DNA from 4 places in the Aerococcus sp. Group 1 genome. Region 3 is predicted to be linked to each of the others. Evidence: predicted binding sites of a transcription regulator. Region 3 holds the regulator's gene; each other region holds the start of a gene.
What was found. The regulator CtsR, encoded in region 3, represses protease genes until heat stress. The targets are predictions, from matches to a motif close to TTGGTCAAAAAAGGTCAAANA.
Positions count from the first base shown of each region.

Region 1 (4,926 bases), 980 kb from region 3:
GGCGGAAATTAATCGCGAGTTGTCACGTATAGGTAGCGACTATGGCAAGAATCTTAACTATGGTCAGCAATTTTCAAAACAACTCGGCGACCTGCTCCAAGGGGCAGAAAACTACCAAGAAAAGCGACACGCTAACGAAATCGCTAGTCAGGACCTCTTATTGGCCCTCTTTGACCTGAAAAACAATGAACTGACCCATTGGTTAAATAATTATGTTAACCGAGCGAGTGCCCATAAAAAATTAGCCGATTATCAAGAAAGGCGGACGGTTGATAGAGATGATGTGAGCTTATCCTTTCCGGCCTTATCCAAGTATGCCCGAAATTTAAATGCCAGCTATCGCGCGGATGAAATGGATCCCATTATTGGAAGGGAAAAAGAATTGGCTGATATGGTGCTCATCCTATCGCGGCGGTCAAAGAATAACCCCCTCCTCATTGGCGAAGCTGGTGTCGGTAAAACGGCCTTAGTCGAAGGCTTAGTCCAGCATATTGAGGAAGACAAGCTGCCTTCAAGTTTAAAGGACACTATTGTTATGGCTTTAGACATTGGAGCCTTGATTGCAGGTGCCAAGTATCGTGGTGATTTTGAAGAACGCCTAAAAGCAGTACTCGATGAAGTGAGAAGCTCACAAGGAAAAATCATTCTCTTTATTGATGAAATTCATACGATTGTGGGAGCTGGAAAGACAGAAGGTGCTATGGACGCTGGAAACTTACTCAAGCCTATGTTAGCTCGAGGTGAAATTCACTGTATTGGGGCGACCACCCACCAGGAGTATCACCAATACTTTGAAAAGGACCGTGCCCTTGACCGCCGTTTTCAACGAATACTCGTTGACCAACCCACTCTTGATGAAAGCCAGGCGATTCTTAGAGGCTTACAAGCCCAACACGAAGACTACCACAAGGTCTTCATTGATGATTCTGCTATTGAAGCTAGTGTTACTATGAGTGACCGCTATATGACTGATCGTTACTTACCGGATAAGGCCATCGATGTCTTAGATATTGCTTGTGCAGAAGTAAGTATGGTTCTTAAAGAAGCGCCTGCTAGTTTATTAGCAGCTAGAGAAGAGCGATATCATATGGAGCTAACTTTAGCCAATGCGCAAACCGCTTCAAACGGACAAGTTGATGAAGAGGATAAACTTCAGCAGGCTCAGGCAAGTGCCCAAAATGAGGAAGCTAGGCTAGAAGAACAATGGCAGGCAGAAAAAGTCTTGCTCAAAGACTGGCAAGGTTACCGTCAAAAATTATTTCAAGCCCATTTAGACTTGGACCAAGCCCAAAAAGCTTTTGATAGTCAAAAGGTGAAGCTGTTAAAAGAGGAAAATATTCCCCAACTTGAAGCTGTGATAGATCAAGTTCAGGCAGATTATCAGGCCATTCTAGAGGGTAGTGATGGTCCCTTATTAGATCCCTGGGTAAGGAAGAATGATGTGGCCAAAGTGATTGCCAGACAAACCGGCATCCCTGTGGCCCAAGTGGCTGAACATGAACGGGAAAAATTAATGCATTTAGCTAGCCGCTTACACCAACGTATTGTTGGTCAAGATCCAGCTGTTCAAGCCGTTAGTCAGGCAGTTATACGGTCTCGTGCCGATGTCCAAGATCCTAACCGACCTATTGGTTCTTTCTTATTCCTTGGGCCTACTGGGGTAGGAAAGACGGAATTAGCTAAAGCCTTAGCTGATCAGTTATTTAATGATGAAGAAAAAATTATCCGTTTAGACATGAGTGAATATATGGAAAAGCACAGTGTTGCGCGTTTAGTAGGGGCGCCCCCTGGCTATGTTGGTTACGAAGAAGGGGGACAATTGACGGAAGCAGTTCGTAGACAACCCTATGCGGTTATTCTTTTAGATGAAATTGAAAAGGCCCACCGGGATGTCTTTAACCTCTTATTACAAATTCTAGATGATGGTCGGCTAACAGATAACCAGGGTCAGGTGATTGATTTCAAAAATACTATTTTGATTATGACCAGTAATTTAGGTTCGGATATTCTGCTTGCGGATATGCTTCAGCATAAAAACAGTGAGATATCGCATGGAGCTCGTCAAGCAGTAACTAAGAAACTCCAAGAACATTTCCGACCTGAATTTTTAAACCGGATTGATGATACGATTCTCTTTTCGGCCCTATCTAAAGAAAATATGGAGGCGATTGTTGAGAAACTCCTAGACCAGTTGAAAGTCCGCTTAAGTCAGCAAGATATCTTCCTAACTTATCAAGAGGACTTAAAGGATTACTTAGCTGACTCTGCTTATGAACCTGAATTTGGGGCGCGGCCTTTAAAACGTTTCATTCGCAAATATTTGGAAACGCCTTTTGCTGAACGCATCATTAGTGGACAAATAAAGGCACATGACCAAGTCGATCTCTTGTATGATACAGATAGTGAGCAAGTGATTTTTAAAGTCGAAGATAATTAAAGGTAAGGAGCTGTGATGTTGATAGCACAGCTCTTTTTTGTCTTGGCAAAGAAAGTTATCTAAAAATATTTGACTAAGTTTGACTAAATATATTGATCAATACTGACCAATATGTTATAATAGTCAATGTAAAGGTTAAAAGATACCTTTAAAATGAATGAATCAAAGGAGCGAAGAGAATGAATAATATGGAAATGACAAGAAGTTTACAAGAAGCTCTTGCAAATGCGCAACAAATTGCGATGACAAGACATCATCAAGAAATCTCGATTCCGCATCTCTTCAAAGCATTAGTACAACCTGGACAATTTGCTTATAATTTTTATCATCAAATGAATATTCCAATGGACGAACTCGATAAGGAACTTGACCGTGAACTGGATAGTATTGCTGTAGTGAACGGCAGCAATGTTCAATACGGACAAGGTATTTCGCGTTCCCTAGCAGAACTATTGCAAACTGCCCAAGAAGAGGCGCAAGAATTCCAAGATGAATACTTGTCAACTGAAATTGTATTACTAAGCATTTTTAAATTAAAGTATCTTGATCTGACCAAGTGGTTAAGTAATTATACAAGCTATGACCAAGTCAAGGACAAGATTAAAGATTTGAGAAAGGGTGATCGCGTGACCTCTCAAAACGCAGAAGAAAATTATGATTCCCTAGAAAAATACGGGAGCGACTTAACCGCGATTGCTAGAGAAGGTAAAATGGATCCTATCATTGGCCGCGATGATGAAATTCGTGATGTTATCCGGATTCTTTCTAGAAAGACCAAGAATAACCCTGTCCTCATTGGGGAACCGGGTGTTGGTAAGACCGCGATTGTAGAAGGCTTGGCTCAAAGAATTGTCAAGGGTGACGTGCCAAGTAACCTGCGTGATAAGACCATCTTTTCCCTCGATATGGGTTCCCTATTAGCTGGAGCCAAGTACAGGGGTGAATTTGAAGAACGTCTAAAAGCGGTGCTTAACGAAATTAAGAAATCAGACGGAGAAATCATCCTCTTTATTGATGAAATCCACACCATTGTGGGTGCGGGCAAGGCTGAAGGAGCTATGGATGCTGGTAACCTCTTAAAACCTATGTTAGCTCGTGGTGAACTACACTGTATTGGGGCGACTACCCTAGATGAATACCGGGAATACATGGAAACTGATAAGGCTTTAGAGCGTCGTTTCCAAAAGGTTCTCGTTAATGAGCCAACTGTCGAAGATACTATCTCGATCTTACGTGGTTTGAGAGAAAGTTTTGAAAACCACCACCACGTTAAAATCCATGACCAAGCCTTAGTTACCGCAGCTGAATTATCTGACCGTTATATCACTGATCGTTACCTCCCTGACAAGGCTATTGACTTAGTTGATGAGGCTAGTGCTGAAATACGGGTAGAAATGAATTCCATGCCAACGGAACTCGACCAACAACGGCGCCGTCAATTACAATTAGAAATTGAAGAAGAAGCCTTAAAAGAGGAAGATGATCCCGCTTCTAAGGAACGCTTAGAAGAATTGCAAAAAGAATTAGCTGAAGTCCGTGAAAAGACTAACCAACTGACCTTGGAATGGGAAGATGAAAAAGCCTCCCTCAGTCATATCCAAGATAAACGCCAAGAAATTGACGATGCTAAACGGCAACTTGAAATCGCGCAAAATAATTATGACTTAGAAAAGGCTGCCCAATTGCAACATGGGACTCTACCTAAGTTGGCTAAAGAATTAGCAGATATGGAAGAAAAATACGAAGCTGAAGCCAGCGGTAAACCGAGCCTGGTCCAAGAATCGGTAACCGAGGAGCAAATTGAAGAAGTGGTCTCTCGCCAAACCGGTATTCCAGTCACTAAGCTAGCCCAAAATGAACGGGAAAAATTACTTGACCTGGCTGACCGCTTACATGTACGGGTCATCGGCCAAGACCAAGCCGTTAACAGCGTAACGGATACGGTTCTTCGTTCCCGGGCAGGCATCCAAGATCCTAACCGGCCACTAGGTTCCTTCCTTTTCTTAGGACCAACCGGGGTAGGTAAGACGGAACTGGCTAAGGCTTTAGCTGAACAAGTCTTTGACTCTGAAGATAACATGATCCGTATCGATATGAGTGAATACATGGAGAAAGCCAATGTGTCGCGTTTAGTAGGGGCTTCACCTGGTTACATCGGTTATGAAGAAGGGGGACAATTAACTGAAGCAGTCCGCCGTCATCCTTATTCTGTTGTCCTCCTGGATGAAATTGAAAAGGCCCATAGTGATGTGTACAACATTCTCCTCCAAATCCTTGATGATGGTCGTTTGACAGATGGCCAAGGCCGGACAGTGGACTTTAAGAATACCATCATTATCATGACCAGTAACATCGGATCTGACTTACTCTTAGAAGATGCTAAAGATGGGAATACTTCAGAAATATCTACTGAGGCTCGAGACAAGGTTAAAGAACGTCTCTATGGCTATTTCAAACCTGAATTTCTTAACCGGATTGACGATATTATC
Region 1 covers NC_015278.1:1,523,635-1,528,560, reverse strand. The annotation lists gene HMPREF9243_RS07170 (ATP-dependent Clp protease ATP-binding subunit) at 1-2,437, shown strand, start outside; gene clpB (ATP-dependent chaperone ClpB) at 2,617-4,926, shown strand, end outside.
Region 1: clpB (ATP-dependent chaperone ClpB) is a predicted target of CtsR. The motif match lies at 2,504-2,524, and genes of this name have one in related genera.

Region 2 (4,926 bases), 1.0 Mb from region 3:
TCCCTTGTTGACTAGCGGCAAAACCGACGCTAGCTTCAACGTTACCCGTTCCGGCATTGGAAGTCATGATGATAAGGGTATCTTTAAAGGAAACCGTCCGACCTTGTGCATCAGTAAGTCGACCGTCTTCCATGATTTGTAGGAAGAGGTTGAGAACATCAGGATGGGCTTTTTCCACTTCATCTAAGAGAATGAGGGAATAAGGTTGCCGTCTGACTTGCTCGGTTAATTGGCCAGCTTCGTCATAGCCGACATAGCCGGGTGGTGAACCGATCATCTTAGAGACACTGTGTTTTTCCATGTATTCAGACATGTCAAAGCGGATCATTGCTTCTTCACTACCAAAGAGTTGCTTAGCAAGCTGACGGGCTAATTCTGTCTTGCCGACACCCGTTGGCCCCACAAATAGGAAGGAAGCAATGGGTTTATTACCTGGGTGGAAGCCCACACGGTTACGCCGGATTGCTGCTGATACTTTTTCGACAGCAGGATCTTGGCCGATAATTGTCTCCTTGAGTTCATCCTCAAGTTGCAATAAATTGCTTTGTTCTTGGTCTTGTAACTGGCCAACGGGGATACCGGTTTTAGCTTCCACTAATTCTTCGATGTCTTCGACGGTGATCGTTGGGACTTGTTCAACAACAGCTTCATTATTAGCGGCCATATCCTTATATTTCTTTAATTGGTCGCGGTAATAGGCCGCCTTCTCATAGTCTTCCGCATCGGTAGCCATTTCCTTTAATTTTTCTAATTCTTGAATCTGATCTTCTAAGGCCTCCTTATCCAAGAAGGGAATGGTTAAGTTTTTCTTAGAGCCCGCTTCATCAAGTAGGTCGATGGCCTTATCAGGTAATTGCCGGTCTTGGATATAACGATTAGACAGGGTAACCGTTGCTTCTAAGGCTTGGTCAGTAAAGTGAACATGGTGGAATTTTTGGTATTGGTCGGCTAGACCCTTGATAATAGTGATGGCTTCTTCCACCGAAGGCTCATCCACTTGAACCGGTTGTAAGCGGCGAGCCAGTGCGCCATCTTTTTCGATACGACGGAATTCATTTAGGGTTGTTGCCCCAACTAATTGCATTTCGCCCCGGGCCAAGGCAGGTTTTAAGATGTTGCCAGCATCCATTGATGAATTATCGGCTGTTCCTGCCCCCACAATTTCATGGATTTCGTCAATAAATAGAATGATTGATTGATTGGAAGAGACTTCTTTAATCAGGGCTTGCATTTTTTCTTCAAATTGGCCCCGAACCCCAGTACCTTGGACTAAGGAAGCCACATCTAAACTAATAACTTCCTTATTTTGTAGCTTTTCAGGAACTTCTTTAGCCACTATTTTTTGGGCTAAACCTTCCACAACTGCCGTCTTACCTACACCAGCTTCTCCGATGAGGACAGGATTATTTTTGGTTCGACGGTTGAGAATTTCGATTACCCGATTTATTTCTTGGTCACGGCCAATTACCGGGTCGTACTTGCCTTGGCGAGCCAATTCAGTCATGTTGGTTCCATAATTAGCCAACAAGCTATTTCCCTGGCCATCATTAGGATGGTGGGGAGGCTCTTGGCCGTTAGCATTATGGGGCCCTTTATCTTGCATTTGTCTAAGAAGCTCATAGAGGTTTCCCCATGAATTATTGTCATTATTGCTTTTCCCAGCTTGAGATTGGTTGCGAATTATCTCTGCATAACAAGGTTGGCAAAGGTTAATGGCCTGCCTTTGACCGTTAATATTCGCATACATGTGAATGGCAGCTTCGCGTTGGTTACAACGTTGGCATTTCAATAGTGCCACGCTCCTTTCTTAAGAAATTGGCCAATATTTTTAATATACATGTATTGTAAAAACACCTTTTTGATAAACATTGACCTTCAATAGTTATTATACATTGACCATGTTTGACATTCAAGTCATAAAGCTTGTTTTCCCATGCTAAAGCCAAGGAGAATTTAATTAAGTAGTTGTCACCATGCTTAAAAAATGGTACATTATTAATGTAACGGTTTTCTTTTCTTTTAAGCGATAGTTGGGAAAGTCGTCAAATTACGTAGATTTAAAAAAAGGAGATTATAATAATGAAAACTCAAGACTTTAATATTACTGCAGAAACTGGTATCCATGCTCGTCCAGCAACCTTACTTGTGCAAACTGCAAGCAAATTTAAATCTGATATTAACTTAGAATATAAAGGTAAATCTGTTAACTTGAAATCCATCATGGGTGTAATGTCCTTAGGAGTAGGCCAAGGTGCAGATGTAACCATCTCTGTTGAAGGTGAAGATGAAGAAGAAGCAATGGCAGCTATTCAAGAAACCATGAAAAGTGAAGGGTTGTCAGAATAACATGGAAAAGTTGAAAGGAATTGGGGCTAGTGATGGTTACGCCATTGCTAAGGCCTTTCTTTTGGAACAACCTGACTTATCCTTTGAAGAAGGAAAAGTAGAAGATGCTGATGCGGAAATTGACCGCTTAACTAAGGCTATTGACGATAGTCGTATTGAGATTGCTAAGATAAAAGTGATTGCTCAAGAACGTCTATCTGAAGAAGAAGCAGGCGTTTTTGATGCTCATTTACAAATGCTAGATGACCCAGAAATGATCGCGACTTACCAACAAAAAATCAAAGATGAAAATCTTGATGCTCAAACTGCTGTGCGCCAAACGGCTGATGGCTTTATTGCTATCTTCAAGGCCATGGAAGATAATCCTTATATGCAAGAACGTGCAGCGGATATTAAAGATGTTACCGATCGGCTGATCGCGCATTTAATCGGTGCAAAAATTCCTAACTTGAGTTTAATTGATGAGGATGCAATTGTTATTGCTCCTGATTTAACTCCGAGTGATACGGCACAATTAAACAAATATGTTAAAGGATTTGTTACTGATATTGGAGGACGGACATCCCACTCAGCAATTATGGCTCGTAGCTTAGAAGTTGCTGCTGTTGTTGGGACCACTTCTGCTTCAGAAGCGGTTAGTGATGGTGACTTAGTCATCGTCGACGGATTTGAAGGGGAAGTTTTAATTAATCCAGACCAAGCCACTGTTGATAGCTATAAGGACAAAGCTAAGGCTTATCAAAAACAAAAACTTGAATGGGAAAGCTTAAAAGATGCGGATTCTCTAACCAAAGATGGTAAACAGTTTGAAATTGTTGCCAATATCGGTTCACCAAAAGACCTACCTGGTGTCCATGAAAATGGGGCTGAAGGTGTGGGACTTTATCGGACAGAGTTCCTCTATATGGATTCAGACCACTTCCCAACTGAAGAAGAACAGTTTGAAGCTTATAAGGAAGTTTTAGAATCTCTTAATGGTAAGAATGTGGTTATCCGGACTATGGATATTGGTGGGGATAAGAAACTCCCTTATTTACCCTTACCAGAAGAGTTGAATCCTTTCTTGGGTTACCGTGCTATCCGGATTTGCTTAAGAGAAACGGATATGTTCCGGACCCAATTACGGGCACTTCTACGTGCTTCCGCTTATGGGAAATTAAGCATTATGTTCCCAATGGTAGCCACTTTAGAAGAATGGCGTCAAGCCAAAGCCCTATATGAGGAAGAACGTCAAAAATTAATTGACGAGGGCGTTGAAGTCGCAGATAACATCCAAGTAGGGATTATGATTGAAATCCCAGCAGCAGCTGTTTTAGCAGATCAATTTGCCAAAGAAGTTGACTTCTTTAGTATAGGTACCAACGACTTGATCCAATACACCATGGCGGCTGACCGGATGAATAATAATATCTCTTACCTTTACCAACCCTATAACCCAGCCGTACTACGCCTGATTAACTATGTGATTCAAGCTAGTCACAAAGAAGGTAAATGGACCGGTATGTGTGGGGAAGTAGCTGGTGATCAAACTGCTATCCCACTACTTGTTGGTATGGGCTTAGATGAATTCTCTATGAGCGCAACTTCAATTCTTAAATCGCGTTCCCTAATGGCTCGCTTAGATTCTAAGGAATGTGAAGAATTAGCTCACAAAGCCATGAATGAAAAGACCAGTTCAGAAGAAGTGGCCGAAATGGTTCATGACTATGTCTCTAAGTTAGACTAAAAAGAATAAACTGATTAAGTGCTGGTAATGAATACTGCCTTCAGTGAAGGAGAGTGATTCAATCATACCAGCACTTTTTTTCTTGGATTGGTATTCACTCTGACCTGTGCTAAAATAAAAGTACTCTACACAGCTTAATAGTAGATGATAATGAGGGGAGAGGAAAATGAAGATCGGCTTTTTTACGGATACTTATTTTCCACAAACGAGTGGGGTGGCTAGCTCAATTCAGACCTTAAAAGAAGAATTGACCAAGGCCGGCCACCAAGTTTATATTTTCACCACGACAGATCCTAAGGTGAAAGAGGATCAAGCGGAAGAAGGAATATTTAGGTACGAATCCATTCCCTTTCTCTTTTTTAAAGAACGTCGGGTGGCGGTGACAACTTTGCGACCGATTTATAAGAAGGCCAAAGAATTAGACTTAGATATCATCCATACCCATACCGAGTTTACCATGGGGATTTTTGGCGTCATGGTGGCCCACCGTTTGCGTTTACCAATTGTGCACACTTATCACACCTGGTATGAAAATTACCTGCATTATATCTTAAATGGTCACTTAGTGCCTAAGGCGGCGGTTAAGTCCTATACCCGTTATTTTTGTCAATTAGCCAATACGGTTATTGCTCCTAGCCAAATGATCCGCCAAGTGTTACAGGAATACGGTGTTGAGCGCCCGATTGAAGTCATACCGTCCGGTGTCCGTTTCTCAAAGCAGTTAGCAAAGGCAGACCGCCAACAATTAAAGGATGAGCTGGGGCTTGCGGATGACCAGCTGGTTCTTATCACGGTTAACCGAATTGCCCAAGAGAAGAATTTAGATAGTTTAATTCGGCAGATGGCTCAACTTC
Region 2 covers NC_015278.1:1,443,110-1,448,035, reverse strand. The annotation lists gene HMPREF9243_RS06800 (ATP-dependent Clp protease ATP-binding subunit) at 1-1,789, opposite strand, end outside; gene HMPREF9243_RS06795 (phosphocarrier protein HPr) at 2,080-2,346, shown strand; gene ptsP (phosphoenolpyruvate--protein phosphotransferase) at 2,348-4,072, shown strand; gene HMPREF9243_RS06785 (glycosyltransferase) at 4,239-4,926, shown strand, end outside.
Region 2: HMPREF9243_RS06800 (ATP-dependent Clp protease ATP-binding subunit) is a predicted target of CtsR. The motif match lies at 1,890-1,910, and genes of this name have one in related genera.

Region 3 (4,926 bases):
AGAGCTTTTATTTTGGGGCGATCTTTTTACTCGGTTTTATTGGCGACCCCGGACAAGAAAATACTGTTCGTTTGCTGGCGATCTTTTGTTTCTCTTTAGTCTTAGCCACATTCTGGGTCAAGTTAATTGACCCCAACCAAACCTTTGACCGGCTCTGTGTCTATTACTTAAAGATGAATCCCAAACGCTATTACTTGAATATGACCTTTATGGAAGGTTTGAACTTTGTGATTTTTTACGGCCTAGCCGCGACCATCACCCTAAAAGCCATGGGTCTCTCCCTCTTTAGTGGGATGAATATGACCCTCTTTTTCCTCGGCTTGCGTCTCCTCGCCCAAGCCCTCTACCTGAAGCTAGTCAACCCTAAGCGCCAGGTCCCTAACCGGCCCTTTACCATCGTGATGATCACCATGATATTTGTTGCTGGGGCTCTCTTTGTTGGCCTATTTATCCTGGGAGATGCGGGGATCTGGCACTTACCTATCAACTGGCTCTTCCATCCTCTCACGGCAGTCGCTGGAGTGGTCATGGCAGGGATCGGAGCCCATTGGCTAGCCAAATCTGACAAGTACCAGGCCTTAGCCCGGTCAAGCATCAACCACAATAGTATCCGCCACATTAACCAGGCCGTGACTAATGCCCAGTCCGCCAATGTCAAGGTGGAAGCGGAAGATATCAAAGTCCCCGCTACTTCCGACCACTATGACCACTTAAAGGGGATAACTTATATCAATGCTATCTTCTTTGACCGATTGGGCCACCGCTTAAACAAGCAACGTCGGATTATCTTTCTGATCGTTCTCGGCCTTTTTGCCTTAATCAGTGGGGGAATCTTTATTTACCAATTCTTCTTCCAGGGTGACTTAGGGATCAGCCAGGCCGACTTAGAAGAGGCCTACCAGACCTACTTGGTGGTGATGGTGATTTATGCCTGCCTTTTCTTGAATATTGGGGAATCTTTTACCCGTTTTTGCTTTTTCAATATGGACCGCTACCTGATGCATAATAACTATTACCGCAATCCTGACCTCTTAGCTGAGGCTATGGTCATTCGCTTTAAACGCTGCTTTCGTTACAATTTCCCCAACTTGTTAGTTCTGATGCTAGGGTCCAGCCTGGTCTACTTCCAATTAGGCGGGCAAAACTTACTGCCCTTAGGGATTTTACTCCTGAGTCAAGTAGTCGTGCTGGTTTTCTTTACGGTCCACTACCTCTACCTGTATTATTGGCTCCAACCCTTTACCGTCAACTTGGAAAGCAAGAGCCCCCTCTATAATATTATCCGGTCCTTGAGTATCTTTATTCCTTACCTGCTCTATATGAATGCCGAATCGATTGGGCCACGGGTGATTTTAGGGATCTACCTCTTTATTATTGCCTATATTATTCTAGGCTATCTCTTGTTGAAGTTTATCGGTCCTAAGCGCTTTGTCTTGCGCTAGAGCCTTGACCTTGTTCCTTACTTGGGGCAGGGTCTTTTTTATTTGGGGGAGTTTTTCACTTTGCTGGCTTTAATTTTATAGGGGTCTACTTTATTTAACGATTAATTAAATTTACTTAAAAACTTGGGACTACACGCGTAGTTAATGTTTGTGCTGGAAGAAAATGATGATATAATAGGGTATTATAAGGAGAGTGAAAACATGGAAACACTTTACAGGATTGTCGGTATCGAAAGTCAAAGCCAATATGATTGGCTGGCCCATCAAATCCAAGACCTTAACCAGGACAAGGGCTTTGCGATTGAATTGGACAAGGATATTGTCCGTTTGCACCGCCAGGAAGAATTACTTTACCTACGTCGCTTTTTAGCCTTTGAACAGTTCTCCCTGGTCGCTCTTGACCCAGCAGAGTTGGAATTAGATAAGGCCAAACAACTTCGTTTTAAGAATACCCAGGAAACGGCCAAGAAGATGCGCATAGTTCTCATCTTAAATGCCTTCTTTACCGTCTTTGAGGCCTTCTTTGGTTGGGCCCTAAACAGTGCGGCCATCCTATCTGATGCTGTCCACGACTCGGGAGACGTTCTAGCCATTGCTATTGCCTGGTTTTTTGAAAAAATTTCTGACCGTGAAGCTGATAACCGCTATTCCTACGGTTACCGCCGCTTTTCCCTCTTAGGGGGACTGATTACAGCGGTCTTTCTATTATTCGGATCGGCCTTTATTTTAATCACTTCGATTCCTAAGCTTTTTAATCCTGAACCGGTTCATGTGACGGGAATGTTCTGGGTAGCCATTTTCGCAGTGGTGGTTAATGGTTACTGCTCTTGGATGATGCATAAGGGTCAGTCAGCCAATGAACAATTACTCAACCTCCACCTCCTAGAAGATGTCCTCGGCTGGGTAGCCATCTTGATTCTTTCAGTGGTCTTACGCTTTACCAATTGGTATTTCCTTGACCCACTCTTGTCGATTCTGACTGCGGTTTGGATTATCAGCCAAAGTTTCCCACGTTTCCTTAATATTTCTAAGATTTTCCTCCAAGCGGTTCCTGAAGGCATCGACCCCCAAGTCATTGGTCAACAAATCTTAGCCTTAGACGATGATATTGATGGTTTGTCCCACTTACATATCTGGTCAACTGATGGGGAACAACATATGGCCAGTGTCACCGTCCTGACTTGTCGCTTAACCGCTGATGAACAAGAAGACCTCAAACAAAAAATCCGCTCCTTAGTGGCAAAATATAATATAAATCATATAACCATTGACACGGTTTACGATCCTGACCACTTTATCCAAAGAGAAAGTAGCCAACATAACTAGGTCAAAGCCTGATGAGGTCGCTATTAGTGAATTAAATAGTTGACCTCATCCCTTTTTTTGCTTATTATTAAAGTATATTAGTCAAAGTTAGTCAATAATTAGTGAAGGAGGTGAGGACATGAGCAACCGGAATATGTCAGATATTATTGAGGCCTATCTCAAAGAGGTGCTTCAAGATACTGAACGGGTCGAAATCAGACGGAGTGAAATTGCTGACCGCTTTGAGTGCGTGCCTTCCCAGATTAATTATGTGATTAATACGCGTTTTACCCCCAAGCAAGGCTATCAAGTCGAAAGTAAACGGGGTGGTGGTGGCTATATCAGAATTATGAAATTGAATATTATCGACGATGCGGACTATATCGATAATATGATTAGCCTAGTAGGCAACGACATTTCCTTGCGCGATGCTGTATCAATTCTCACCAATTTGATGAAGAATGAGCTGCTCAGCGAGAGCGAGGCCGCTATTATGCACTCAGCCATTGACAAGCAAGTCATGTCTAATTTCAAATCCCCGGACCGTGTCCGCGCAGTGATACTTAGGAACATGCTAGAACATTTGAAATATCACTAATTACTCCGGTAATTAGAAAAGGAGACAACTATGAAAGACATCTATACTGAAAAAGCCAAGACCGCGATTGGATTTGCCAAAGAAGAAGCTGAATACTTCCGTCATCCAGCCATTGGTAGCGAGCATATGCTTTTGGGCTTATACCGCGAAAGTGAAGGTGTTGCTCATGCCGTTTTAAGCGATTACTTGCCAAGTTATGAGAGTCTTCGTGAAGAGATTGAATTTGTGACCGGCTACGGGACCAGCGATTCAGCCAAGAGCCAGGAAGACTATGTGCAGTTTTCCCCACGCATGCAAGACGTCTTGAACCAAGCCAAAGACTTGGCCAAGTCTATGCAGGCTTCCTTAATTGGTACCGAGCACTTATTACTCGCCCTCATCAATGAGGAAACCCTGGCCAACCGCCTGCTGAAAAATCTCGATATAGATGTTAATCGTTTGCGTAGTGATGTCTATCAGATGCTGGGACAAAAAGAACCAGTTAGGAACCGGACCAAAAAGCCGCTGGGTAAGCAAAGCAAAAGCAAGACCCCAACCTTGGACAGTATTGCTAAGGACCTGACCCAAGCCGCTAAGGACGGCAAGCTGGACCCTGTGATCGGTCGCCAGCAAGAAATGCGTCGGCTCATGCAGGTCTTAAGCCGTCGGACCAAGAATAACCCGGTCCTGGTTGGTGAACCTGGGGTCGGTAAGACCGCTATTGTCGAAGCCTTAGCCATCCAAATGAGCCAACAGCAAGTCCCAGAAAACATGCTGGATAAACGACTCATGGTCTTAGATATCGGCTCTTTAGTTGCTGGGACTAAGTACCGCGGTGAATTTGAAGACCGCATGAAGCATTTAATTGAAGAAATTGAAGACCAAGGTAATATTATTCTCTTTATCGATGAAATTCATACCATTATAGGGGCTGGGGGAGCTGAAGGAGCCATTGATGCCTCAAACCTCCTAAAACCTGCCCTCAGCCGGGGACAAGTTCAACTGATCGGGGCTACAACCCTCAACGAATATCAAAAATACATCGAAAAAGATGCTGCCTTGGAAAGACGTTTTGCTAAGATTTTAGTTGAAGAACCCACATTAGAGGAGACTGAAGAAATCCTTAAAGGGATCCGGCCTGCCTATGAAAAACATCACCAAGTCGCTATTCCTGATGAGAGCATTACCACCTGTGTGCGTTTAAGCTCCCGTTACTTATCGGACCGCTTCTTACCAGATAAGGCCATTGATGTTATGGACGAAGCGGCGGCTACTAAGCGGCTGGACAATCCAGTAGCCAATAGTGGTCGCCGGAAAAAATTCCAAATCGAACAGGAATTGAAGCGCCTCAACCAAGAAAAAGAATACCATGTCCGTAACCAGGCCTTTCAAAAGGCGGCCGCGGTCCATGCCCAACAAGCGAACCTAGTCAGAGAACTTAGTCGCTTGGAAACAGACGAAGGCGACCAGGACAATCAAGACAGCTACGACTTAAGTTTGACCAGTCAAGACGTGCAAAACTTGATTCATTCTTGGACCGGTATTCCAGTTCAAGAATTGAGTCAAAGTGATAATGAACGCTTGATCCACTTAGAAGACCGC
Region 3 covers NC_015278.1:424,451-429,376, forward strand. The annotation lists gene HMPREF9243_RS01995 (hypothetical protein) at 1-1,442, shown strand, start outside; gene HMPREF9243_RS02000 (cation diffusion facilitator family transporter) at 1,644-2,768, shown strand; gene HMPREF9243_RS02005 (CtsR family transcriptional regulator) at 2,887-3,345, shown strand; gene HMPREF9243_RS02010 (ATP-dependent Clp protease ATP-binding subunit) at 3,376-4,926, shown strand, end outside.

Region 4 (4,926 bases), 900 kb from region 3:
TTTTACACAACTCAACTCAGTTATATTTAAGAATCTTTAAGTCGCTGCACGGAATGTGCAGCTTTTTTTATAGCTTTATGATAGTCACTATAGATCAGTGATGAATACTTTTTACTAAGGGCAGGAACATTGTCATATCAAGCTTTAATTAGTAGAATATAAGGGTCAGCTCATTATGAGTAAAATAGTAGGAGGAATTGCAATGAAGAAATGGATTTTACGCCTAATGGCCCTATTAGCTGCTTTTACCCTAGTGGCTTGTCAATCAGGCAATACTGATAGTGATAAAACGGTAAAAGTAGGGGTAGTTGGTGAGAAAAATGACGAATGGGACTACTTAAAGGATGAATTGAAGGAAAAAGAAGGCATTGACATCGAATTGGTCAAATTTACTGATTACCGGATGCCAATTGAAGCCTTGGAGCACCATGAAATCGATATGCATAGTGCCTTAACCGAAATTTATATGGATAATATGAATGAAGAATCTGGCTATCACAACACCACGATCGGTTATACCACCCTTAACCCCATGGGAGTCTTCTCCAATAAGATTGAAAAGATTGATCAAGTTAAAGAGGGCGACAAGGTAGCTGTACCTAATGATGTCTCAAATGAAAGTCGGGCACTCTTACTCCTTCAAGAAGCAGGGTTAATCAAATTAAACCCAGATAAAGGGCTCATGCCAACGGTTGAAGATATCACTGAAAATCCAAAGAATTTGGAATTCATTACCCTAGATTCCAACCAAACAGCTAGTGCTTTAAACGACGTGACGATTTCTTGCATCAATAACGATATGGCCGCTGACGCAGGCTTTGTGCCAACCAAAGATTCCATTTATTTAGAAAAGGCGACCGATAGTTCTAAGCCTTATTGGAATGTCATTGCCGTTGATGAAAAGAATAAGGATAATGAAACTTATAAGAAGATTGTGAAGTACTACCAAACCCCTGAAGTCGCTAAAATTATCGATGAAAAAAGTAATGGCTCAAGTATTCCAATTTGGGAAAGCCAAAAATAACTAAAAAAGACGGTTCTCTGTCAAATAGTGTTGATAGGAATTTTTATAATTAATGTCATATCAGAAATGGTATGGCATTTTTTAATAGCTTCTGATAGGTGAAAAAGGGTACGATTAAAAGGCCTCTTGTTTCTTATTTTTTCGCCGTAGGCGAAGACAGAGAGTGAGAAAGCAATATTATAAATAATGAATAATTACAACAAAGATTATGCTGCTTCTGAAAAAGTGAGTGGACGAGGTTGGAAATCATTACATACCAAGCGAGAAGCCATTATTATACGTATTCTTAAATGATCAAAACGATGGTAGCCATAACCTGTGCGCTTGATCAGTTTCGTTTTATTGTTCATTCCTTCTATTGGACCGTTAGATAAAGTATACGTTAAAGCTTCACAAATACCTTCTTGATATCTTTCTAAGGTTTGAAAAAATGGTTCGTACTCTACGTGGAAAAGTGTACTTCTTGACTTCAATGAGTAAGTCTTTAAATGACTGAATGTCATGGGTATAAATACTGTATTTTAGGCGATTAACATAGGTATAGGTACGTGACAATTCGGGAGATAAATTGATGAGGTAATCGACAATCATCTGTTCTGAAACGAGACCGTCAAAAAGTCGATGTGTATATAAGTTTTTATAGTCAAGTTCCCATTCATTTTTTAAAGGTAACTTCCATAACTGTTTTAATTTGCGATAATCACGTGGTGATTGATAGCGAATATGATTCATCAGTTGAATACGTACGGAGTTGATTGCCAGATTAAGATGTTGAATAACGTGAAAACGATCAAATAGTATCTTTGCATTAGGGAAACAAGCGCGGATAACTTCAATATAAGGGCTATACATATCAATCGTAACTATTTTGACAGCTTGTCGACTTTTGTAAGAAAAACGCATAAAGTAGTGGATTAATTCGTTCTTTTGTCGATTTTCAACAATATCAATTAACCGATGGTTTAGGGGATCAATAAAAATAAAGCTCATCGCGCCACTAACATTTTTCACTGATTTAAATTCATCAAAAGAAAGGCACTGGGGCAAATAATTAAATTTAGGTAGTAATGCTTTCCCTCTTTCTTCTAGAAGACGAATCACCGTCGATACAGAAACATTGTGTTGTTTACCGATAAGAGTCATCGCTATCGTTTCACTAAGAGCAAAAGTAATCGCAGTTTTTAGCGCTTTAGAAATATAGCAATTAGCTGCCACTATGGGCGTTTCAGTATTAAAAGTCCTTTGGCAGTGCTTACAAAAAAATGTTGCTTTTTAAGACGCAAAGTAACGGGTTGACCTCCATTAATGGTCGTTAGTAAGATATCGCTTGAATAAAATCCATTTTTAACGATATCAGCTTGTGATTCGTTGATATGTCCGCAATGGGAACAGTGAGAAGGATGGTTAGTTAAGGTTCCAAAAATAACCTTATGAATGATATTATTTTTCTTTTCCTCCACTACTCTATCTTCAATTTCAATATTTTCATCTTTTATATTAAAGAGATTTTGTATACAATTAGATTGAGTCATGGAATCCGCCTTTCTGTGTTTTGGATTGTATTTTCAGTATAGGCCTTCCATGGCTTTTTGTGTATCAAAAAATGGTGCCAATGAAGAGCCGTTGGCTCCCATCAACACCAAATATTATAGAACCAAAAAGACCTGTCCCTAGCTAAGGATTACCTTAGTTAGTGGATAGGTCTTTTCTTAATAATTTTGGGATAAAAAAATCAAAAAAAGCCCACATAGGGCAATTACTAAATAATACTAATTTGGATTTACTATCTCAGCGATAGGAGATGTAAGATTTTGCCCCATGAGGAGTAAAATTAGAGGTTAACTATTATTCATAATTAAGTTGTAAATGCTGTTAAATCAACTTTTTCTAAAAACTATTTGAAAGTCCTAGGAACTAATTACGCACCCAGAGGGAATCGAACCCCCATCTCAAGAACCGGAATCTTACGTGATATCCATTACACTATGGGTGCAAGCAATGAATATATTATAGCACATATAACCTACTTTTGTTAAGACATTTCTTGAAAAAATCCTAGTAGTGTAACTGTTAATGATTCCTTACTATAATTAAAATAAACTAAGCGGAAAAATCAGGTAAAGTATAAAAAAGATCGATTAGTCCTGTTTGTAAAGGCATTAATAGCTAGTTTACTTTTAATAGTTACTTGTAGGCTAATAAGTTTATCTATTGACCTATATTGACTATTAAGGTTATAATGGTTAGGAAGTTGAAAAAGGAGGAAATTAAATGAATTTAGTACCTACAGTGATTGAACAATCACCTCGTGGCGAACGCGCTTATGATATTTATTCACGCTTACTGAAAGACCGTATTATTATGCTCAGTGGAGAAGTTAATGATGATATGGCAAACAGTGTTATTGCCCAATTACTTTTTTTAGATGCTCAAGATAACGATAAAGATATCTATATTTACATTAATAGTCCAGGGGGATCAGTAACTGCCGGGATGGCAATTTATGACACTATGCAATTTGTTAATGCCGATGTTGTCACTATAGTCACTGGTTTAGCAGCTTCTATGGGCTCAATCCTATTAATTGGCGGCACAAAAGGGAAACGTTATGCCTTACCGCATTCTGAAGTGCTTATTCACCAACCTTTAGGTGGTGTTCAAGGTCAAGCCACTGAAATTGAAATCTCAGCTCGTCATATCTTGCAAACCAAGCAAACCTTAAAAGAAATTATTGCTGAACGTTCTGGTCAAGATATCGACAAAGTAGAAAAAGATATGGACCGTGATTACTGGATGACTGCCAAAGAAGCTAAAGACTATGGCATCATTGATGAAATCATGGCTTCTAACCAAGGACTAAAAGGTCAAGAATAGTATCTTAAAGCCTTACAAGACATATACAGAATGATTACCGAGTGTAGCTTAAGTAAGTACACTCGGTTTTTATAAAATTTGGGTTTTCACTGCAAAATGCTTGCGGCTGCATGATATTCTTGTTATACTACTAATGTAGAAAAATGAATAGCAGATAGAACTGCTCAAATTTTTTTGCACTATGTTGGTCAAAAAAAGGCATGACGGACAATAAAAGTCCATGCAATAGAAAGTTGAATGTCATGAAAGCCGTTTACAGTAGAATCCTTAAAGTGGTTCCTGAATTGGAAGACCTCTTTAAAAAAAGGATGCAAATTTTACAAATGGTCTTACGCTTTCAACCTATTGGTCGTCAAATTTTGGCAAAGAAGTTAGACATGACTGAGCGACCACTCCGGCGTGAAACGAATATCCTTAAAAAAGAAGGGTTACTAGATTCCACTAGAAATGGAATGGTTATCACCGCTAAGGGTGAGGAAGCTTTAGCTTTCGCTCGTGAAATGCTCCATGAAGATTCTAGTTTATTTGCTAAGGAACAACGCTTAGAAAAGCAACTAGGTATCGATGAGGTACATATTATTGAGAGTAATCTTGATGAAGAAAACAGTACCTTGGCGCAAATAGGGGTTTTCCTATCTAACTATTTAGCCAATACTTTGCCAGAAGGATACATTACGGTGGCTGTTTCAGGCGGCTCGACAATACTCGAGGTTGCTAAAAGCTTAAACCGTAAAGTCTTAACTAAGAATCGGCATTTTACGATTGTTCCTGCCCGTGGTGGCATGGGCGATTCGGTGGCGATTCAGGCAAATACAATTAGTGACCAACTCGCACACCGCTTAAACGGGACCACTAATTCTCTCTATGTTCCTGATGTTCTTACTGAAGAAACGAGAGATTTATTGGTAAAAGAGCCCTCCATTCAAGCAACATTAAATATTTTAAAGCGGACTGATGCTTTATTATTTAGTGTTGGTGATGCTAGAATCATGGCCCAAAGACGGGGTTTTTCAGCAGAATTGATTGAT
Region 4 covers NC_015278.1:1,326,303-1,331,228, reverse strand. The annotation lists gene HMPREF9243_RS06150 (MetQ/NlpA family ABC transporter substrate-binding protein) at 203-1,024, shown strand; gene HMPREF9243_RS10870 (transposase) at 1,231-1,527, opposite strand; gene HMPREF9243_RS10330 (transposase) at 1,415-2,239, opposite strand; gene HMPREF9243_RS10745 (hypothetical protein) at 2,239-2,556, opposite strand; tRNA gene HMPREF9243_RS06135 (tRNA-Arg) at 2,946-3,017, opposite strand; gene clpP (ATP-dependent Clp endopeptidase proteolytic subunit ClpP) at 3,296-3,898, shown strand; gene HMPREF9243_RS06125 (sugar-binding transcriptional regulator) at 4,183-4,926, shown strand, end outside.
Region 4: clpP (ATP-dependent Clp endopeptidase proteolytic subunit ClpP) is a predicted target of CtsR. The motif match lies at 3,233-3,253, and genes of this name have one in related genera.